3 regions of the Rhizobium sp. CB3090 genome follow, and region 2 is predicted to be linked to each of the others. Evidence: predicted binding sites of a transcription regulator. Region 2 holds the regulator's gene; each other region holds the start of a gene.
The links. The regulator LexA, encoded in region 2, represses DNA repair genes until DNA is damaged. The targets are predictions, from matches to a motif close to TGTTCNNNNTGTGTTCNG.

Region 1 (5,762 bases), 900 kb from region 2:
CATCATGATCGGCGATACGAAGTCCGCCCGCTCGCATCTGAACGACGCCATCCTGGACAAGGCGGGCGGCGCAACGGCCCCCGACACATTCATGCGCGCGGTCATGGCGCTTGCGGAGCTTGAATCCAAGGCCGGCGACAAGCAGAAGGCGTTGGATGCCGTTTCAGTCGGCGACAACCTGATCAATAATTACGCGCCGCTGAACGCGCTGCGCGACAGCATCAACAAGGGCGAAACGCCGGAACAGCAGGTGACCGACAGTACGCAGGGGGCAGCCTCGGTGCTCTTTACCGTCGGCGCGGCGCTCAACCGCGACGGCGCCGAAGATGTCGTCTCGCTTTACCTGCAGATCGCCAACACGCTCGATCCCAAGAGCGCCGACACGCTGGTTCTGCTTGGGGGACTTGCGGAAAAGCAGGAGCAGATGGACCGCGCCATCGCCTTCTACAAGAAGGTGCCCAACAACTCGCCCATGGCCCGCATCTCCGAACTGCAGCTCGGTCTTGCGCTCGCCCAGTCCGGCAAGGTCGATGACGCGCGCAAGCATCTGAAGGCGCTGATCGATTCGGACCCGAACGATATCCGCAGCTATCTCGCCTATGGCAGCGTCCTCTCGGATGCCAAGGATTTCCAGGGCATGGCGGACAATTACGACAAGGCCGTGCAGGTTATCGGCGCCGTGCCGAACCGCGGCGATTGGGCCGTGTTCTTCCAGCGCGGCATCGCCTATGAGCGGCTGAAGATGTGGGACAAGGCCGAGCCGAATTTCAAGAAGGCCTTGGAACTCAATCCCGACCAGCCGCAGGTCCTGAACTATCTCGGCTATTCCTGGGTCGACATGAACATGAATCTCGACCAAGGCCTGGACATGATCAAGAAGGCCGTCGATCTGAAGCCGGATGACGGCTACATCGTCGATTCGCTCGGCTGGGCCTATTTCCGCCTCAACCGCTTCGACGATGCAGTGAACGAACTCGAGCGTGCCGCACAGTTGAAGGCCGGCGACCCCACCATCAACGACCACCTGGGCGATGCCTATTGGCGTGTCAACCGCAAGCTAGAGGCCGTTTACCAGTGGAACCGCGCACTGGCCTCCAAGCCTGAGGACGCGGATATTCCGAAGATCAAGGAAAAGATCGCCAACGGTCTGCCGGCGCTCGACAACGATCCAAGGACGGTCGACAAGACCAAGCAGCCTGATCCGGCTCCGGCGGTCACTCCATCGCCCAATACGACAACGCCGCCACCGGCCGATAAGAAGTCCTAAGACTTTCGATGACCGTGATCTTAGCGGCTGACGATTTCGACGTCTGGGAGGAAGCACCCGCCAAGATCAATCTGGCCCTGCATGTCACGGGCCAGCGGGCCGACGGGTATCATTTGCTCGACATGCTCGTGACTTTCGCGCGGCATGGCGACCGTCTCGGATTTCGCGCCAGTGCGCGTGACGAATTCAGCCTGTCCGGACGCTTCTCTCCTCTTCTTGCCGAAGAGGGTCCGGGCGGCAATCTGGTGCTGAAGGCGCGCGATCTTCTGCGACAGGCGGCTCATGACGCGGGTTTCGAGGCGCCACCCGTCCACATCCATCTCGAAAAGAACCTGCCCGTCGCCTCCGGTATCGGCGGCGGTTCGGCGGACGCCGCGGCGACACTGCGGGGGCTAGCGCGGCTCTGGGGGCTCGCCCTGCCCGCCGACACGGTGACGGCGATTGCGCTGAGGCTCGGAGCCGATGTGCCGATGTGCCTCGTCAGCCGGCCGCTGATCGCACGCGGCATCGGCGAGGCGATCGAGTTGCTGCCGGACTTTCCGTCCTTCGCCATGGTGCTCGGCAATCCCCTCGTCGGCGTTTCGACGCCGGAGGTGTTTCGTTCGCTCGCCCGGAAGGACAATCCGCCGCTCACGCTCTCCTTGCAGGCAAAAAGCGGGCGCATGCAATGGATCGAGACCATCAACGGATTGCGCAACGATCTGGAGCCACCGGCGCGCGCGCTCTGCACCGAGATCGCCACGCTCTCGCAGTTGATCGAAAGCCAAGGCGCGCTCACCACGCGCATGTCCGGCTCCGGCGCCACCTGCTTCGGCCTTTTCGATAATATTGAGCAGGCGACGGTGGCGGCGGTCTCGCTTCACAGCTTGAGGCCGGATTGGTATTTTCAGGCGACGGAAACGATAGCGGGAGGGACATGATGGCCGGTCCAAACGATGCACGATCCTTCATCCCCGTCGGCATCGCGGTGCTGACCGTTTCCGATACACGCACGCTGGCCGACGATAAATCCGGCGATACGCTGGTTGCCCGCATTGCGGAAGCCGGTCACAGATTGGCGGCCCGGGCCATTGTTCCGGATGACAAGGAGCGTATCCGAAGCCAGGTGGAAGTCTGGACGCGCGACGACACGATCGACGTTGTCATCACCACCGGCGGCACCGGTTTTACCGGCCGCGATGTCACGCCTGAAGCGCTGGAGCCCTTGTTCGAGAAGCGGATGGATGGTTTTTCCGAGGTGTTCCATCGTATCTCCTATGACAAGATCGGTACGGCGACGATCCAGTCGCGGGCAACCGGCGGCGTCGCCAACGCCACTTTCATCTTCGTGCTGCCGGGCTCTCCGGGCGCCTGCAAAGATGCCTGGGACGGCATTTTGAAAGCGCAGCTCGACTATCGGCATATGCCCTGCAATTTCGTGGAGATCATGCCGCGGCTCGATGAACATCTAAAGCGTGGCGCCGGCTCAAAATGAGCGCCCCCTTTGCCGGGGATATCCGGGCTTTCCCAATCCCTATGCCTTCGATCCGGGCAATGCAGGAATTGATTCCCAACTCTGGCCCGTTAGGATCACGCAGCTTCGACCCGAAACACTGGTGATCATCATCGTCCAACTGCCGCTTTCGGCGGTGAATATCTCGATGATATTCTTCGGATCAAGCTGACCGACGGCGGAAAGCTTTTCGGAATAATGTGCATTCAGAAAAGCGACCATATCGACGCGCTGTGCGCATGCGAACGTCGCCTGCGAAGCTGCTGAGCTCGGATGAAGGATTGCCATTGCCACAAGGGCCGTTCCGATGAGGCGGCAGAGCATCGTGCGTCCCATCACGCACCTCCTTTCGCCGGAAATCCGGCAGAAGAGGAGAGTTCCGCTGACCTGCTCTGCCACATACCGGCATCTTCATGGTCGGCCACTTGACGCGACACGCGATAGGTGCCGCCACATGAAAATTATGACAGCAATTCCTTTATTTTCAAATGGAATCTGAATGATCACAAAGCCAGGTCACCGCGCTGCGCGTGCGACCCAGGAAGGAATCAGTTCGCTCGACAGTTGGCGGCTTTCCTGCCCCTTGGCGAATTCGGCAAGCCGCATACCCGTTTTGGCGGCCGCAATGGCCTGTCGTTTAGAGAGGAGCAAGCCCAGCTCCAGAGGCGGCAGGCTGCGGCCGATGCGCTGCAGCAAAGGCCGGCGATAGCCGCGCGACGCGGTGAAGCGCGCCGGCACCTTGTTGAGCGAGATATATTCGGCGATCTCATCGATCCAGCCGGCCTGCGGGCGGGCGCCGGGCTCGACGAAAAGCAGCCATTCGCCGCGCGCCGAACTCAATATGTCCTTGATATCCCATTGCGAATAGAAACGACAGCCCGCAGCGTCGGCAACGTGCGAGGTGCCGTCACGCGAGCCGTTATCAAGTATGACGACGTCGCACACGAGCCCTTCGATCGCGCCCGCCACCAATGCCGCCAATGTCTGCGCCAGTTCAGATTCCTGATCCTGGCATTCAATGATTACCGTCAACATTGCCCATTTATAGAGCGCCGCACAATTTATTGCCAGCGCATATCAGTGAAATCCGGAAGGTCTAAAGTAGGGCTTGCACGGCAAGTCAAAATGCCGCTCCGATCTCCGGATGTTTCCGCCTATGCAGCCCGAAGCGACGGGTGATTGCGCATTTTGTTCTTGCATTGTTCTCATTTGTCGGATAGGAATTTAATCACCTTAGACGCGGCATGCGATGGCATGAACCGCCCCAGGAGTTACCGATGAACGAGCAGTCCCTTGCAGGGCAGGCCGCATTTGCGCCTGCCAATACGGCAGACGTTGCCAATGCTTTGATCGCCGACACCGGTCTCAGAGTAGAGATCGACCGCAGGCGCGGTCGTGGTGCCGGACTGAACCCGAGCGGCCGGTTCGAGCCGCTGAAGCGCGAGATATTCGATGATGGCTGGCAGACGCTGGAAGAACTGCCGCCCTTCAAAACCGAAGTGCAGGTGGAGAAGCCGCGCACGGCAATCACGCGCAACGATTCTCCCGATATCTCCTTCGATCGCTCTATCAATCCCTATCGCGGCTGCGAGCATGGCTGCATCTATTGTTTCGCGCGGCCGACGCATGCCTATATGGGCCTGTCGGCGGGGCTCGATTTCGAATCGAAACTATTCGCCAAACCGGACGCAGCGCGGCTTCTGGAACGAGAACTGGCAAAGCCGGGCTATAAGCCGCGCGTCATCGCCATCGGCACCAATACCGATCCTTATCAGCCGATCGAGAAGGAATGGCGCATCATGCGCCAGATTCTCGAAGTCCTGAACAAGGCGAACCATCCTGTTGCGATCGTCACCAAGTCGGCGCTCGTCATGCGCGATATCGACATCCTCAAGGAGATGGCCGCCAAGAACCTGGTTCGGGTTGGTATTTCTGTGACCACCCTTGATCGCAAACTGGCGCGCACCATGGAACCGCGCGCGGCGACGCCACAGCGGCGGCTGGAAGCGATCCGGGCGCTCAGCGAGGCCGGCATCCAGACCGCCGTCATGGTGGCGCCGATCATTCCAGCGCTCAACGACCATGAAATCGAACGTATCCTCGATGCCAGCAAGGCCGCCGGCGCTATAGAGGCGAGCTACGTCATCCTGCGCCTTCCGCTGGAGGTCAGCCCGCTCTTCCGCGATTGGCTGCTGCAGAATTATCCGGATCGCTACCGCCATGTCATGTCGCTGATCCGCTCGATGCGCGGCGGCAAGGATTATGATGCCGAGTTCGACAAACGCATGAAGGGTGCAGGCCCCTATGCCTGGCAAATCAGCCGCCGTTTCGAAATGGCGATCAAGCGGCTGGAGCTCACCCGTCGCAGTATCGCGCTGCGCGATGACCTGTTTGTGCCGCCGGATGGCAGCGGCGTGCAGCTTTCGCTGCTCTAAGCGGTTCAGCTTTTCACGGAATCTTAGAACCGCTCTCTCTTTTGTTTTTTTTGCAATTCCGGACGGAAAGCCGCTCAAGCACTTTTCCTGGAATTGCTTCACCCTTTCCCCGCGGGTTTCCCTGCCCGCCGGAAAAGTCCTCGGTTTCGCCGCCTTGATCCACCGGGGGCTTGCAGGAGATCGGGTGGTGTGCGAGCTTGCCGCATGCCACGCAGCACACCATCCGATTCTCCCATGCTTTTCGAAGAGGAGCCGATCGTTCCGACCTTCGAGTTGGAACTGATTGCCCGTCGCGCCGGGCACTGGCCGGTTGCCGGTGCCGATGAGGCGGGACGCGGGCCTCTGGCAGGTCCGGTCGTCGCGGCCGCTGTTATTCTCGACCCGGAGCGCATTCCCGAGGGATTGAATGATTCCAAGCAGCTTTCGGCCATAAGGCGCGAGGCGCTGTTTGTCGAAATCCTCGCAACCGCCACCGTCGCCATTGCTTCTTCGAGTGCGGCCCGCATCGACATCACCGATATCCGCAAGGCGAGCCTGGATGCCATGCGCCGTGCCATCTGCAGCCTTG
Region 2 (5,762 bases):
CTGAAGGAAGATCCGGAAATCGGGCCGCAAATCCTCGAGACCCTGAAAATGAAGGGCGTCGAACAGATCGGCGACTTCGGTATCGAACTGAGCTTTGCCTTCACCGTCCTTCCCGGTCGGCAAACCTACATCCGGCGGCAAGCCTATACCATGATCCGCGACGCCTTCATGGAAAACGGTATCGAATTCGCTCAGCCGACTGTCCAAGTGGGCGGGGAGGAGAAATCCGACGTCGCTGCCGCCGCTTTGACGATGCACAAAAAGAGAACCGCTGAACAGATGCCACAATCGCCGGCGCCACCGACGTGAAACATTCGCGTGAGATCGGCCCCCTCGCTCACACTGAGGCGCTTCCTCGGCGAAGCAACTCCCCGAACCTGATAGCGGACAACGTTGGATAGGAAGGAGATCAAGCGTGCTGAACGACCAGCTAACGTCTGCTGCCGCACACGTTATTCAAATAGCGCTGACGCCGGTCTTTTTGCTGGCCGGCACTGCCGGGTGTCTGAATGTCTTCTCGGCCAGGCTCGCTCGCGTCTCCGACCGGGTCAACAGCCTTTTCGAACGGGTGACCTCGGAGGACCCGGATGAAACGCGATTGCTGCAACTCTACTATCTGCGGCGGCGAACATTGGCGCTCGAGATTGCTGTCCTGCTCGGCACGGCATCCGGTGTGTGCACATGCCTTGCGACGCTCGGCCTCATGAGCGGAGCGATTCGCCAGCAATTCCGCGAGCAGATGCTGCTCTGGTTCTTCGGCCTTGCCGTCATCGCGCTCATGGGCGCTTTTGTGGCCTTCCTCTTCGAAATGATTCTGGCTGGGCACAGCATGCTGAGGCAGATCGCAAACGATCGCACCTTGCTCGAACATAGGCACAGGAGTTCGAGAAAGGAATCAACCTATTGAAATCAGGTCCAATTTACTAGTGACTGCGCCAGTCTCAGCCGCTCTGAAATCCGATCTTCCTTGCCTAATCTGCAGCTTGCTCTCCATCGTTCGTAGAGCATCGTCCTCCAAAGAGCTTATTGAGCAAACAACGCGGCTTTTCATTGCTTTTGGGATGGGTCGCTTCCGACCGGCGAAATTTTACGCTGCGAGTTTTCGCATATATTTCCGCCGCTTAGCGCGTAGACATCGGGAAAATCCATCCGGCCAGGACTTGTTATGTTCCCGTTTATTTGATGCGCTTACAAAATCTTCACCAAAATTTAAGGGCTTGCGGAACACATATGGAACATATAGTGTTCGTTCTGGATTTGTTTCACGACGCCTTCTCAGTCCCGAGGTTCAAAACGATGTTGACGCGCAAGCAGCAGGAACTGCTTCTCTTCATTCACGAGCGCATGAAGGAGTCCGGTGTTCCGCCATCTTTCGATGAGATGAAAGATGCGCTGGACCTTGCGTCCAAGTCCGGCATTCACCGTCTCATCACAGCTTTGGAAGAGCGCGGCTTCATACGCCGCCTCCCGAACCGGGCCCGGGCACTGGAGGTCATCAAGCTGCCGGAGGCCTATAGCCCGAGCCTACAGCCGCGCCGCGGCTTTTCGCCAAGCGTCATCGAGGGCAGCCTTGGCAAGCCGCAGCTTGTGCCGCCACCCGCTCCCAGCAGGCCAGTGAATGAGGAAAACAACAGTTCGGTCTCGGTCCCTGTCATGGGCCGCATCGCCGCCGGCGTTCCGATCTCGGCCATCCAGAACAATACCCACGACATCACCGTTCCCGCCGACATGCTTGGCTCCGGCGAGCACTATGCGCTGGAGGTCAAGGGTGACTCGATGATCGATGCCGGCATCTTCGACGGCGATACCGTCATTATCCGCAATGCCACGACTGCCAATCCTGGCGACATCGTCGTTGCTCTCGTCGATGATGAGGAGGCGACGTTGAAGCGGTTTCGTCGCAAGGGCGCCTCGATCGCGCTTGAAGCGGCGAACCCTGCTTACGAGACCCGCATCTTCGGGCCGGATCGTGTGAAGGTGCAAGGCAAGCTTGTCGGCCTCATTCGCCGCTATCACTGACCGGTGACACCCGTGCGATCGGCGCTCCGAAAGTGCCCGTTCGCCAGTCATAGGCGCGATGAAGGCTCCATGGCCGCGTCAGATTGTCGAACGCAGTCGTTATTGCTGGTTTGTCGGCGCTGAGGTTCATTTCGATAGCTCCCGTCCGGCGTAGCGTTGCGCCGGTAAAAAGCATCGCGCCGGAGCGGCAGCGATCCAGACGCAGCCGTACGGGAGTGACGACAATATTGGCAGTGTCGCAGGCCGCAGCGAGATAGGCAGCGTCTTCAATGGTGACAAGCATCTCACCATTCTCCAGCATTGCCACGCACCACGCACCTTTCTGGCAGGCGAAGCCGCCCTGCCCGGCATCGTCCAGTGCAGCATCCATCGCCTTTCGAACTGCGCTCTGTTCTTCGGAACTCAGGCGGCGATGCTTGTCCGATTTGCTGATTTTAGGGAGCTGGCTGTCGGGCGGAAGCATCATCGGCGGTTGCTGCTCAGTGATCGCCAGGGCTCTTTGCCACTGCCCGAAGATGAAATCGGGCGGTTTTTCACGATTGGTCGTCAACGCACCATTGCGCAGCAAGGCGACCAGCGTGCCATCCTCGGAGATCATCAGATCGGGTTTTGGGACACCGGGGCTGAGGGTCACGACGGCGACCGAACCGAGGATCACAAGCGCACCCGCATGCCGCAATCGTGTTTTCAGCAAGGTCATCAGCAAGAAGCCGGTTATGACCGTCGGAAACAGCCAGACCGGTAGCCGGCCAAAAGGAATATTGCCACCCCAAGCGGCGACCGTTTTGGCAATGGCGATGACGACATCAAGTCCCGCGCCGGTGACCTGCCAGAATGGAGCATCGACGCCAAATGGCATCAGCATCGTAGCCGCCATGCCAAATGGCATGATGATAAAGGAGACGACCGGCATCGCCGCCAGATTGGCGAGAAGACCATATGTCGCCAATCGGTGAAAATGTTCTATCGAGAAGATAGCGGTCGATGCGCCGCCGATAAAGGAAGTCGACAATATGCCTCCGAAGAAGCGCGAGACCAAGAGCAGCGGACGCATGAGCCGGAACCGGGAGAGAATGCTCTCCCGATGCGGTCTTTTCGTCCAGAGCGAATAACCGGACACCAGTGCCAACGTCGCCGCGTAAGACATCTGAAAACTTGGACCGAGTGCCTGCGACGGCGACAGAATGAGGATGACGATCGCTGACAGCGCCACATTGCGAAGGCTGAGGGATGGCCGATCGAAGAGCACGGCGACCAGCATGATCGCCATCATGATGAAAGCGCGCTCTGCCGATACCCCGAAGCCGGAAATGAGATAATAGGCCGTCACCGTGATCAACGCGCCGAAGGCTGCGATCTTCTTCGTTGGCCAAGCCTGTGCCACGCCGAAAAACAGGCTGAGAGCATAGCGCAGGCCGACATAGAAGATGCCTGCGGAGAGCGCCATGTTCAGACCGGAGATAGCGATGATATGCGCAAGACCAGACGTCCGCAGCGCTTCCGTCGTCTCATCCGATATCGCCCGTCTCTCGTCGGTGACAAGCGACGCCGCAAACGCGCCGGTATCGCCGGGCAGAAGTGTCCTGATCCTGTCGCCGATGCTGCTGCGCAAACGCGCAAGCCAGATATCCGCCTTGTCGAGAATCGACCCTTGAACGGCATCACCGGCTGGTGACAATAGCGTCGGCGTCCCATAGGCAAAGCCATTCGCGCCGGTGCCATCGAAATAGGCGCTGAAGGCGAAATCGTTGAGACCGGGCAAGGCGGGTCCGGCCGGCGGCGTCAGCCGCGCCTTGCCCTGGATGCGATCGCCGAGTTCAAAAGGTTGGAGCTGCTTGCGCACGAAAATGGTGACCTGCGCCGGCGGCCGGCGAATGGCCGGTTTTTCCGTTGCCTCCAGGGCAACGACATAGCGCCAACGCCCTTTGTCATCGGCCTCGCGACGTTCGATCCGCCCCGTGATGGTGGTCGTCACCGCAGAGTCGAGCATCACCGTCGATGCCCGCCAGCTTTCGCATTGCGCCAGAGCCATGCCCGAGAACACCAGCATGCCGGCAAACAGCAAATGCCGCAGCACTCGCCCCGCCTCCTGCTGGAGAAAAAAAGCGGCTGCGAAGATAAGGAGAGCGGTAAAAACAGCCTGCGGCGGGGGATCGGCTCCGACGGAGAACCAGAAGATCGCACCGACGCCGATATAGACCGGCGCGAACAGCATCGCGCGACCATACGCCGCCTCTTCTTCGACCAAATGGTAAATGCCGAGTCTGATGCTGCCTGCCGCAAGGCGAAAACGAGCAAGTAGCGCAGCCTGGTCCTGTGTCCGCTCCGGCTGCGTCGCTTTGAGACGGGAGACAGCAGCTTCGATGCCACGCTCGCGCTCGGCAACCGCAGTAAACTCCCTACTCTCCACCTGCGGATCCGGTGCCTCTAAATTAGGCATACACTCCAACGCCCACGCAAAACTACAGCTCTTGCGAGAGTTTTGCCGTCACCATCAGGTGAATTCAACTGAAATCGGCTTAATCTCCAACAAATGACGCCATTTCACGTTAGCGCAAAACGAGCCTGTCTACCGCAGTGCCCAAAAGTTGATGCCGCAATGCACAAATAGGCGTAACGATAACTTGGCATTAGGCTCTGGATCATATAGCTAATCGTTAGTCGCTTAACCCTTTGGCGCTTTTTAAGGCGTCAATCCCGCCAAATCTTGGAGGATCAGCATGACGGAACAAAGCGCGAAACTAACTTGGGGTGAAAAGACGGTGGATTTGCCGGTCAAGACCGGAACCATCGGCCCAAGTGTCATTGATATTGGTGCCCTTTATAAGAACACCTCCACTTTCACCTATGATCCTGGCTTCACTTCCACCGCGTCGTGCGAGTCCAGAATCACCTTTATTGATGGCGACGAAGGCGTTCTGCTGCATCGCGGTTATCCGATCGAACAGCTTGCTGAACACGGCGATTTCCTCGAAGTCTGTTACCTGCTGCTTTACGGCGAATTGCCGACCGCAGCCCAGAAGAAAGACTTCGACTACCGGGTCGTGCACCACACCATGGTGCATGAGCAAATGTCCCGTTTCTTCACCGGCTTCCGCCGCGATGCGCATCCGATGGCCGTCATGTGCGGCTGCGTCGGCGCTCTGTCGGCCTTCTATCACGACTCCACCGATATCACCGATCCGCATCAGCGCATGGTCGCGAGCCTGCGCATGATCGCCAAGATGCCGACGCTCGCCGCCATGGCCTTCAAGTACCATATCGGCCAGCCCTTCGTTTACCCGAAGAACGATCTCGACTATGCGTCGAACTTCCTGCGCATGTGCTTTGCCGTGCCCTGCGAGGAATATGTGGTCAATCCGGTGCTTGCCCGCGCCATGGATCGCATCTTCATCCTGCATGCGGATCATGAGCAGAACGCGTCCACATCGACGGTTCGCCTCGCCGGTTCTTCCGGCGCCAATCCCTTCGCTTGCATCGCCGCCGGCATTGCATGCCTCTGGGGCCCGGCCCATGGCGGCGCCAACGAAGCTGCGCTCAACATGCTGACGGAAATCGGCACGGTCGACCGCATTCCGGAATATATCGCCCGCGCCAAGGACAAGAACGATCCGTTCCGCCTGATGGGCTTCGGCCATCGCGTCTACAAGAACTACGATCCGCGCGCCAAGATCATGCAGAAGACGGCGCACGAGGTTCTCGGCGAACTCGGCATCAAGGACGATCCGCTGCTCGACATCGCG
Region 3 (5,762 bases), 1.1 Mb from region 2:
CTTCCGATGACGCGAGGTCCTTACTCCGCGGCGATCGCTGCAGCACTCTGATCTTCGACCAGGAACGGCTCGGTGCGAACCGGCAGTGCCGGCACGTCCATATGATCCGGACCGAGGCCCTTCCTGGCGCGTTCGACCATCATTTCGTAGGCGGTTTCGAGGTGATGGGTCAGGCGTTCGGCGTCGAAGAGCGGCTTGATATAGCGATTGGCGACCAGTGTTTCCTTGAGTGCGGCAATGCGCTCCGGCTGCCCTGCAAGCTCCACGGCCATATCTTCATAAGCTTGGACATCGGCGGCCACCAACTCCGGTACGCCGATGGCGGTAAGCAGGCTTTCGCTGACGCGCGAGGCGAAGTTCGTGCCCTTCATCGTCAACACGGGCAAACCGCCCCAGAGCTGTTCCGAGGTCGTCGTGTGGCCGTTCACCGGGAAGGTATCGAGGCCGAGATCGGCCAATTGCTGGCGGTCGATATGATCCTCATAGCGGATGCGGGTGGTGAAGACGATGCGCTTGCGGTTGACGCCGCGCGCCTCCAGGCGAGCCCAGAGATTGGCCTCGGCGCGCGGACCGTTGCAAAGCAGCCAGAGCACGCTGTTCTCCGTGCGCTTCAATATGTTGCACCAGACATCGATTATTTGAGAGGTGATCTTGCGGTTGCCGTTGAACGAGGCGAAGACGAAGGCATCTTCCGGCAGACCATGCTGCGCGCGGGTCGTCGGCCGCGCCTTCGGGCGATACATCGGGTCGTTCGGCTGATAGCATTCGGGCAGCCGGCAGAACTTCTCGTGGAAATGCGGCTTGGAATAATCCGGCAGGACGTAGGGGTCGCCGATGATGTAGTCGAGATCGATGTTGACGGCAGAGCCCGGAAAGCCGAGCCATGCCGTCTGAATCGGCGCCGCCTTATGGTTGATGATGCGGACGCGGCTATCCTTGGTATGTCCCTTGAGATCGATCAGGATGTCGATCCCTCGGGCGCGGATCGCCTCTGCCGCCGCCTGATCGGAAAGGCTGCGGATATCGACCATGGTACCCCATCTCGAATAATCGAACTCTTCCTCGCGCTGAGATGACAGAGAGGAATGGTCGAAGAGGGTAATTTCGAACCGGTTCCTATCGTGCAGTTCAAATGTCCGCTGCAAGAGCTTCATTGTCGCATGGCCGGGCCAGAAGTCCGATGAGAGATAGCCGATGCGAATCTTGTCCGCCCATGTATGCGGCGCTTTGCGTCGCGACTCTGCGTGCCCGGCCGGCAGCGGTACCGTGTCGTGCGCGGCGAACTTGTTGATCGCTTCGTCGCCGCACCAGTGCAGATGGAAGAAGGGATTGTCCGGCCTGACATAGTCGAGGCTGCCCGCAGCGATCGACGTCAGGATTGGCGCCATGTGTTTGTCCACCGTCGCGAGATCGGACAATTCACGGGCAAAGATCAAATGGAGCGTGCGGAAAATGATATTGTCCGGATGCTTCTTGAACAGGGTGGCGACGATGTGCCGGTTGCCGTCATCGTGAAGGTCATCGGTCAACAGTTTTGAGGCCATCAGCCGATGCCTGAGCTCCGGTCCTTCAACGAGGACGGTCCTGAAGCCGGCCAGCAGGTCCCTTTGCTGACGGCTCAGAAAGATGCTGGTAAGGGCATAGGCCAGGTCGGGATCCTTGAGAGCCTGAGGCAGGATCAGGCTTCCGACCGATAGCGTCGCGTCTTCGTTGCCGGTGGCAAAATGCAACAGCAAAGCTTCCCGCAGATAGTCTTCGCGATATGGCTTTTGTCTACCCGCCAGTTCGTACGATCTCGCCGCGTCCGATCTGAAGCCGAGTTTCAGCAGCGTCTTTGCCAGCAGGGCGTAGGTTTTCGGCGATGTGTCGGTATTGAGCAGCTCGTTCAGTGTTTCGAGCGCGCGCGTATATTGTCCCTTTTGATAAAGGTTGGACGCTGTCACATAGGCGTTTTTCGTATTCACGAGCGAGAACTCCGAGCGAACTTTGGACAGTCTCCGGCAAAGGCCGAAGTCCGTCATCATGGATTCGTGGGATAATCGCGCGCGTAGCTTGCCTGAAACCGAAGCAATGGTGAGCCGCCCTTTACGTATCGTTAGCTACGTTATGGTCGACCGTCCCCCCGGGGTTCCGCGTTTAAGAAATTCGCAAGTAATGCATGCGAGTTTACCTGCGACATGACGGGTTTGGTCCTCTAGGAAATGGGACCGAGGAGCATGAAGCCGCTCCGTCATCGCCGGTATTTGAAGTCCGGTATGTCCTCCTTCTCGTATTCAGTTTCCAGGGGACACACTTATGACCAGCATTGTAACCAACAATTCCGCTATGGCCGCTCTGCAGACCTTGCGCGGCATCAGCAACAACCTGCAAGACACGCAGAATGCCGTTTCGTCTGGCCTGCGTATCTCCAAGGCTTCCGATAACGCCGCCTATTGGTCGATCGCCACCTCGATGAAGTCCGACGACAGCGCTATGGGCGCCGTCTCCGACGCCCTCGGCCTCGGTGCCGCCAAGGTCGACACGGCATCTACCGCTGTCACCAGCTCGATCGACATCGTCGGCCAGATCAAGGACAAGCTTGTCACCGCCATGGAAGGCTCGGTCGACAAGGGTCAGGTCCAGGAAGAAATCGGCCAGCTGCAGCAGCAGCTTAAGAGCGTCGCACAGTCCGCTTCGTTCAACGGCGAAAACTGGGTCATGGCTGCAAGCGGCGACTCCGCTTCGGTCGTTTCCTCCTTCATCCGCGGCACCAACGGCACCGTTTCGGTCAGCACCACGTCGTATGCATTCGACACCGGTGCGACGGGCAACGTTCTGTTCGGCTCGAACAGTGGTTCGATCGACACCACGTCCGGCATCCTCGGTACCAAGACGACGATCGGCAGCAACCAGTTCTCTGTCTTCAGCCTCGACATCACCGGTATGACCGGAGGCGAAATCTCCAGCGCCCTGAACATGGTTCAGACCGCCCTGAACTCCATGACCAGCATGGGTTCGAAGCTCGGCTCGATCTCCAGCCGTATCGATCTGCAGACGTCTTTCGCTTCGTCGCTGTCGGACTCGATCGAATCGGGCGTTGGCAAGCTCGTCGATGCCAACATGGAACAGGAATCGAGCAAGCTCTCCGCTCTGCAGACGCAGCAGCAGCTGGCTATCCAGTCGCTCTCGATCGCCAACTCCTCCTCGCAGTCGATCCTCTCGCTGTTCCGTTAAGAAGAAGGACTGGCGCTCGACGCCAGCCGAAATTTCTAAACACTAAGTTAACCGCGCCTTCCTAAGGCGCGGTTTTTTTTATATTTTTGGACCCGGCCTAGTTCAGGTTTTCTTAACTATATTGCTGTTTTCTAACACCATTGAAACGGCGAGTTAACCTTAACAGATTGGGTTAACAGGCATGATGCTGAGTGCCGTTACCGGTTTTTAGGTCCGGAATGTCCCTTATTTAACTGCTGCCAAAGGGGCAAATATTATGACGAGCATCCTTACCAACAACGCTGCAATGTCCGCTTTGCAGACTCTGCGCGGCATCAACAGCGACTTGCAGTCCACTCAGAATGCTGTTTCGTCCGGCCTGCGTATCTCCAAGGCTTCCGACAACGCCGCTTATTGGTCGATCGGCACCACCATGAAGTCCGACGACAGCGCTATCGGCGCCGTCTCTGACGCCCTCGGCCTCGGTGCCGCCAAGGTCGACACGGCAACCACCGCTGTCACGAGCGCCCTCGACATCGTCAGCCAGATCAAGTCCAAGCTTGTCACCGCCATGGAAGGCTCGGTCGACAAGGGTCAGGTCCAGGAAGAAATCGGCCAGCTGCAGCAGCAGCTGGAGAGCGTCGCTCAGTCCGCCTCATTCAACGGCGAAAACTGGGTCGTGGCTGCCGCCAACGACTCCGCCTCGGTCGTTTCCTCCTTCATCCGCGGTACCAACGGCACCGTTTCGGTCAGCACAACGTCGTATGCATTCAACACCGGTGCGACGGGCAACGTTCTGTTCGGCTCGAACAGCGGCACGATCGACACCACGTCCGGCATTCTCGGCACCGTGGACAGCACGGTTGGCGCTTCGGTCTTCAGCCTGGACATCACCGGCATGACCGGCGGCCAGATCTCCAGCGCCCTGAACATGGTTCAGACGGCCCTGAACTCCATGACCAGCATGGGTTCGCGTCTCGGCTCGATCTCGACCCGTATCGACCTGCAGACGAGCTTTGCTTCGTCGCTGAAGGACTCGATCGAATCGGGCGTCGGCAAGCTCGTCGATGCCGACATGGAACAGGAATCGAGCAAGCTCTCCGCTCTGCAGACGCAGCAGCAGCTTGCTGTCCAGTCGCTCTCGATCGCCAACTCTTCTTCGCAGAACATCCTGTCGCTGTTCCGTTAATAGGAAGAACCGGCGCCTGGCGCCGGAAGTTCGAAAACAGCAAATTCACCGCGCCTTCCCAAGAGGCGCGGTTTTGTTTTTCAAGATGGCGCTACCGCATTGTTGCTTTTACGAGCGTCACGGTTTGCTCAGGACGCGTTCGCCCCCGCACCGGTCTTCCTGCCGCGCACGGCATCGATAAAACCATCAAACAACTTGCGCATGGCAATCTGCTTGTAAGGATAGACGGTGGCGCTATCCATGTTGTGGACGACCATCGCCACGTCGAGTTCGAAAACCAACAGGCGTCCATCCGGAAGTTCCGCGCAATCGATGCCGAAATAATCAAGCCCTATGTGACGATAGAGAGCCTCGAAACTCTCCTTGTGGCGGATCGCGAAATCCGTATCGAAATTCTCCATCCAGGCCTGTTCGACAGCGCGCTTCGCCGGGCTTTCCGCCATGCCAGCGCTGAGATAATGCACGATCCAATGTTCGGAGAGCGCCATATGGCTGGCGAAGGCCTTGCCCTCGATAAATACGATGCGTTGCTTGTTGTAGAGGCCGTCAGGTCCGCGGAAATCGATGAAGGGCGCGACGTAGAGCTCCGGAGCCGGCTGTGTGTCAATCCATTCGGATAATTCCAAGATATCGGCGATGCGTTCCATCCCGTTGCCCGCATGGGTGCTGATCGGACGAACGACGAGCGGAAACGAAAGCCCCGGCGCGTATTCGTCCAGAGTCTTTGTGCCCGCGCCGATGGCGACAAGGTCTTCACGCAGCACGCGATACGTGCTCGGCGACAGAATGGAAGGCTCATTGGCCAGCATGCCGCTGACACCATCGCGCGTCAGCCGGCTGATCAGTTCCGGATTGTCGTTCATGATCGGGCCGTTAAAATCGGCCAGCAGCTTCTGCATCCGTTCGAGCACAGGGGCGTTTTCCGTCGATTCGCCGATCGCCATGAACGCAACGTCGTGGTCCGGCAAATCCGCGAGCGCGGTCGTTTCCGGATCCACGTAATGCAACCAAAGAACGCAGTTGCTATCCGCCAGCAGGAAATCCAGCGGCGTGTTCGCCATGAAGTTGCCCGGGGTCACGAAGGCGAGCAGCCGAGGTCCCTGTCCATTCCCATGGACGACGCAGAAGTTGCGGCTCAGATCCACCGCGCCCCGCAGAACCTGTTGAGCCTCTTCGGAGCGGTTTAGCGTCTGCAGGATTGTCGCGAGGTCGAAAATAGCCGCCGCATCGCTGCCGTCGGCTCCGACGCGCTGCATCAGCTCGTTCCATAGCGGCGTCACATCCGCACCAGCATAGATGAGCGACACGATCCTCTGCATGCCCAGAATTCGGCTGGTGCCGCCGATTTCGTCTAAGGCGCGGTCGGCCATGAGGCCGGGTG

Region 1: the regulator LexA is predicted to act here: its motif matches at 3,949-3,966, upstream of QA646_RS01980 (PA0069 family radical SAM protein).
Region 3: the regulator LexA is predicted to act here: its motif matches at 1,969-1,986, upstream of QA646_RS01155 (glycosyl transferase).

What each region holds. Positions count from the first base shown of each region.
Region 1 is NZ_CP121662.1:409,460-415,221, reverse strand. It holds gene QA646_RS02005 (tetratricopeptide repeat protein) at 1-1,267, shown strand, start outside; gene QA646_RS02000 (4-(cytidine 5'-diphospho)-2-C-methyl-D-erythritol kinase) at 1,276-2,187, shown strand; gene moaB (molybdenum cofactor biosynthesis protein B) at 2,187-2,741, shown strand; gene QA646_RS01990 (hypothetical protein) at 2,781-3,095, opposite strand; gene QA646_RS01985 (glycosyl transferase) at 3,276-3,794, opposite strand; gene QA646_RS01980 (PA0069 family radical SAM protein) at 4,037-5,194, shown strand; gene QA646_RS01975 (ribonuclease HII) at 5,399-5,762, shown strand, end outside.
Region 2 is NZ_CP121662.1:1,307,782-1,313,543, reverse strand. It holds gene QA646_RS06435 (mechanosensitive ion channel domain-containing protein) at 1-309, shown strand, start outside; gene QA646_RS06430 (DUF2721 domain-containing protein) at 416-907, shown strand; gene lexA (transcriptional repressor LexA) at 1,297-2,019, shown strand; gene QA646_RS06420 (ComEC/Rec2 family competence protein) at 2,000-4,459, opposite strand; gene gltA (citrate synthase) at 4,740-5,762, shown strand, end outside.
Region 3 is NZ_CP121662.1:231,751-237,512, forward strand. It holds gene QA646_RS01155 (glycosyl transferase) at 21-1,964, opposite strand; gene QA646_RS01160 (flagellin) at 2,296-3,213, shown strand; gene QA646_RS01165 (flagellin) at 3,470-4,381, shown strand; gene QA646_RS01170 (tetratricopeptide repeat-containing protein) at 4,510-5,762, opposite strand, start outside.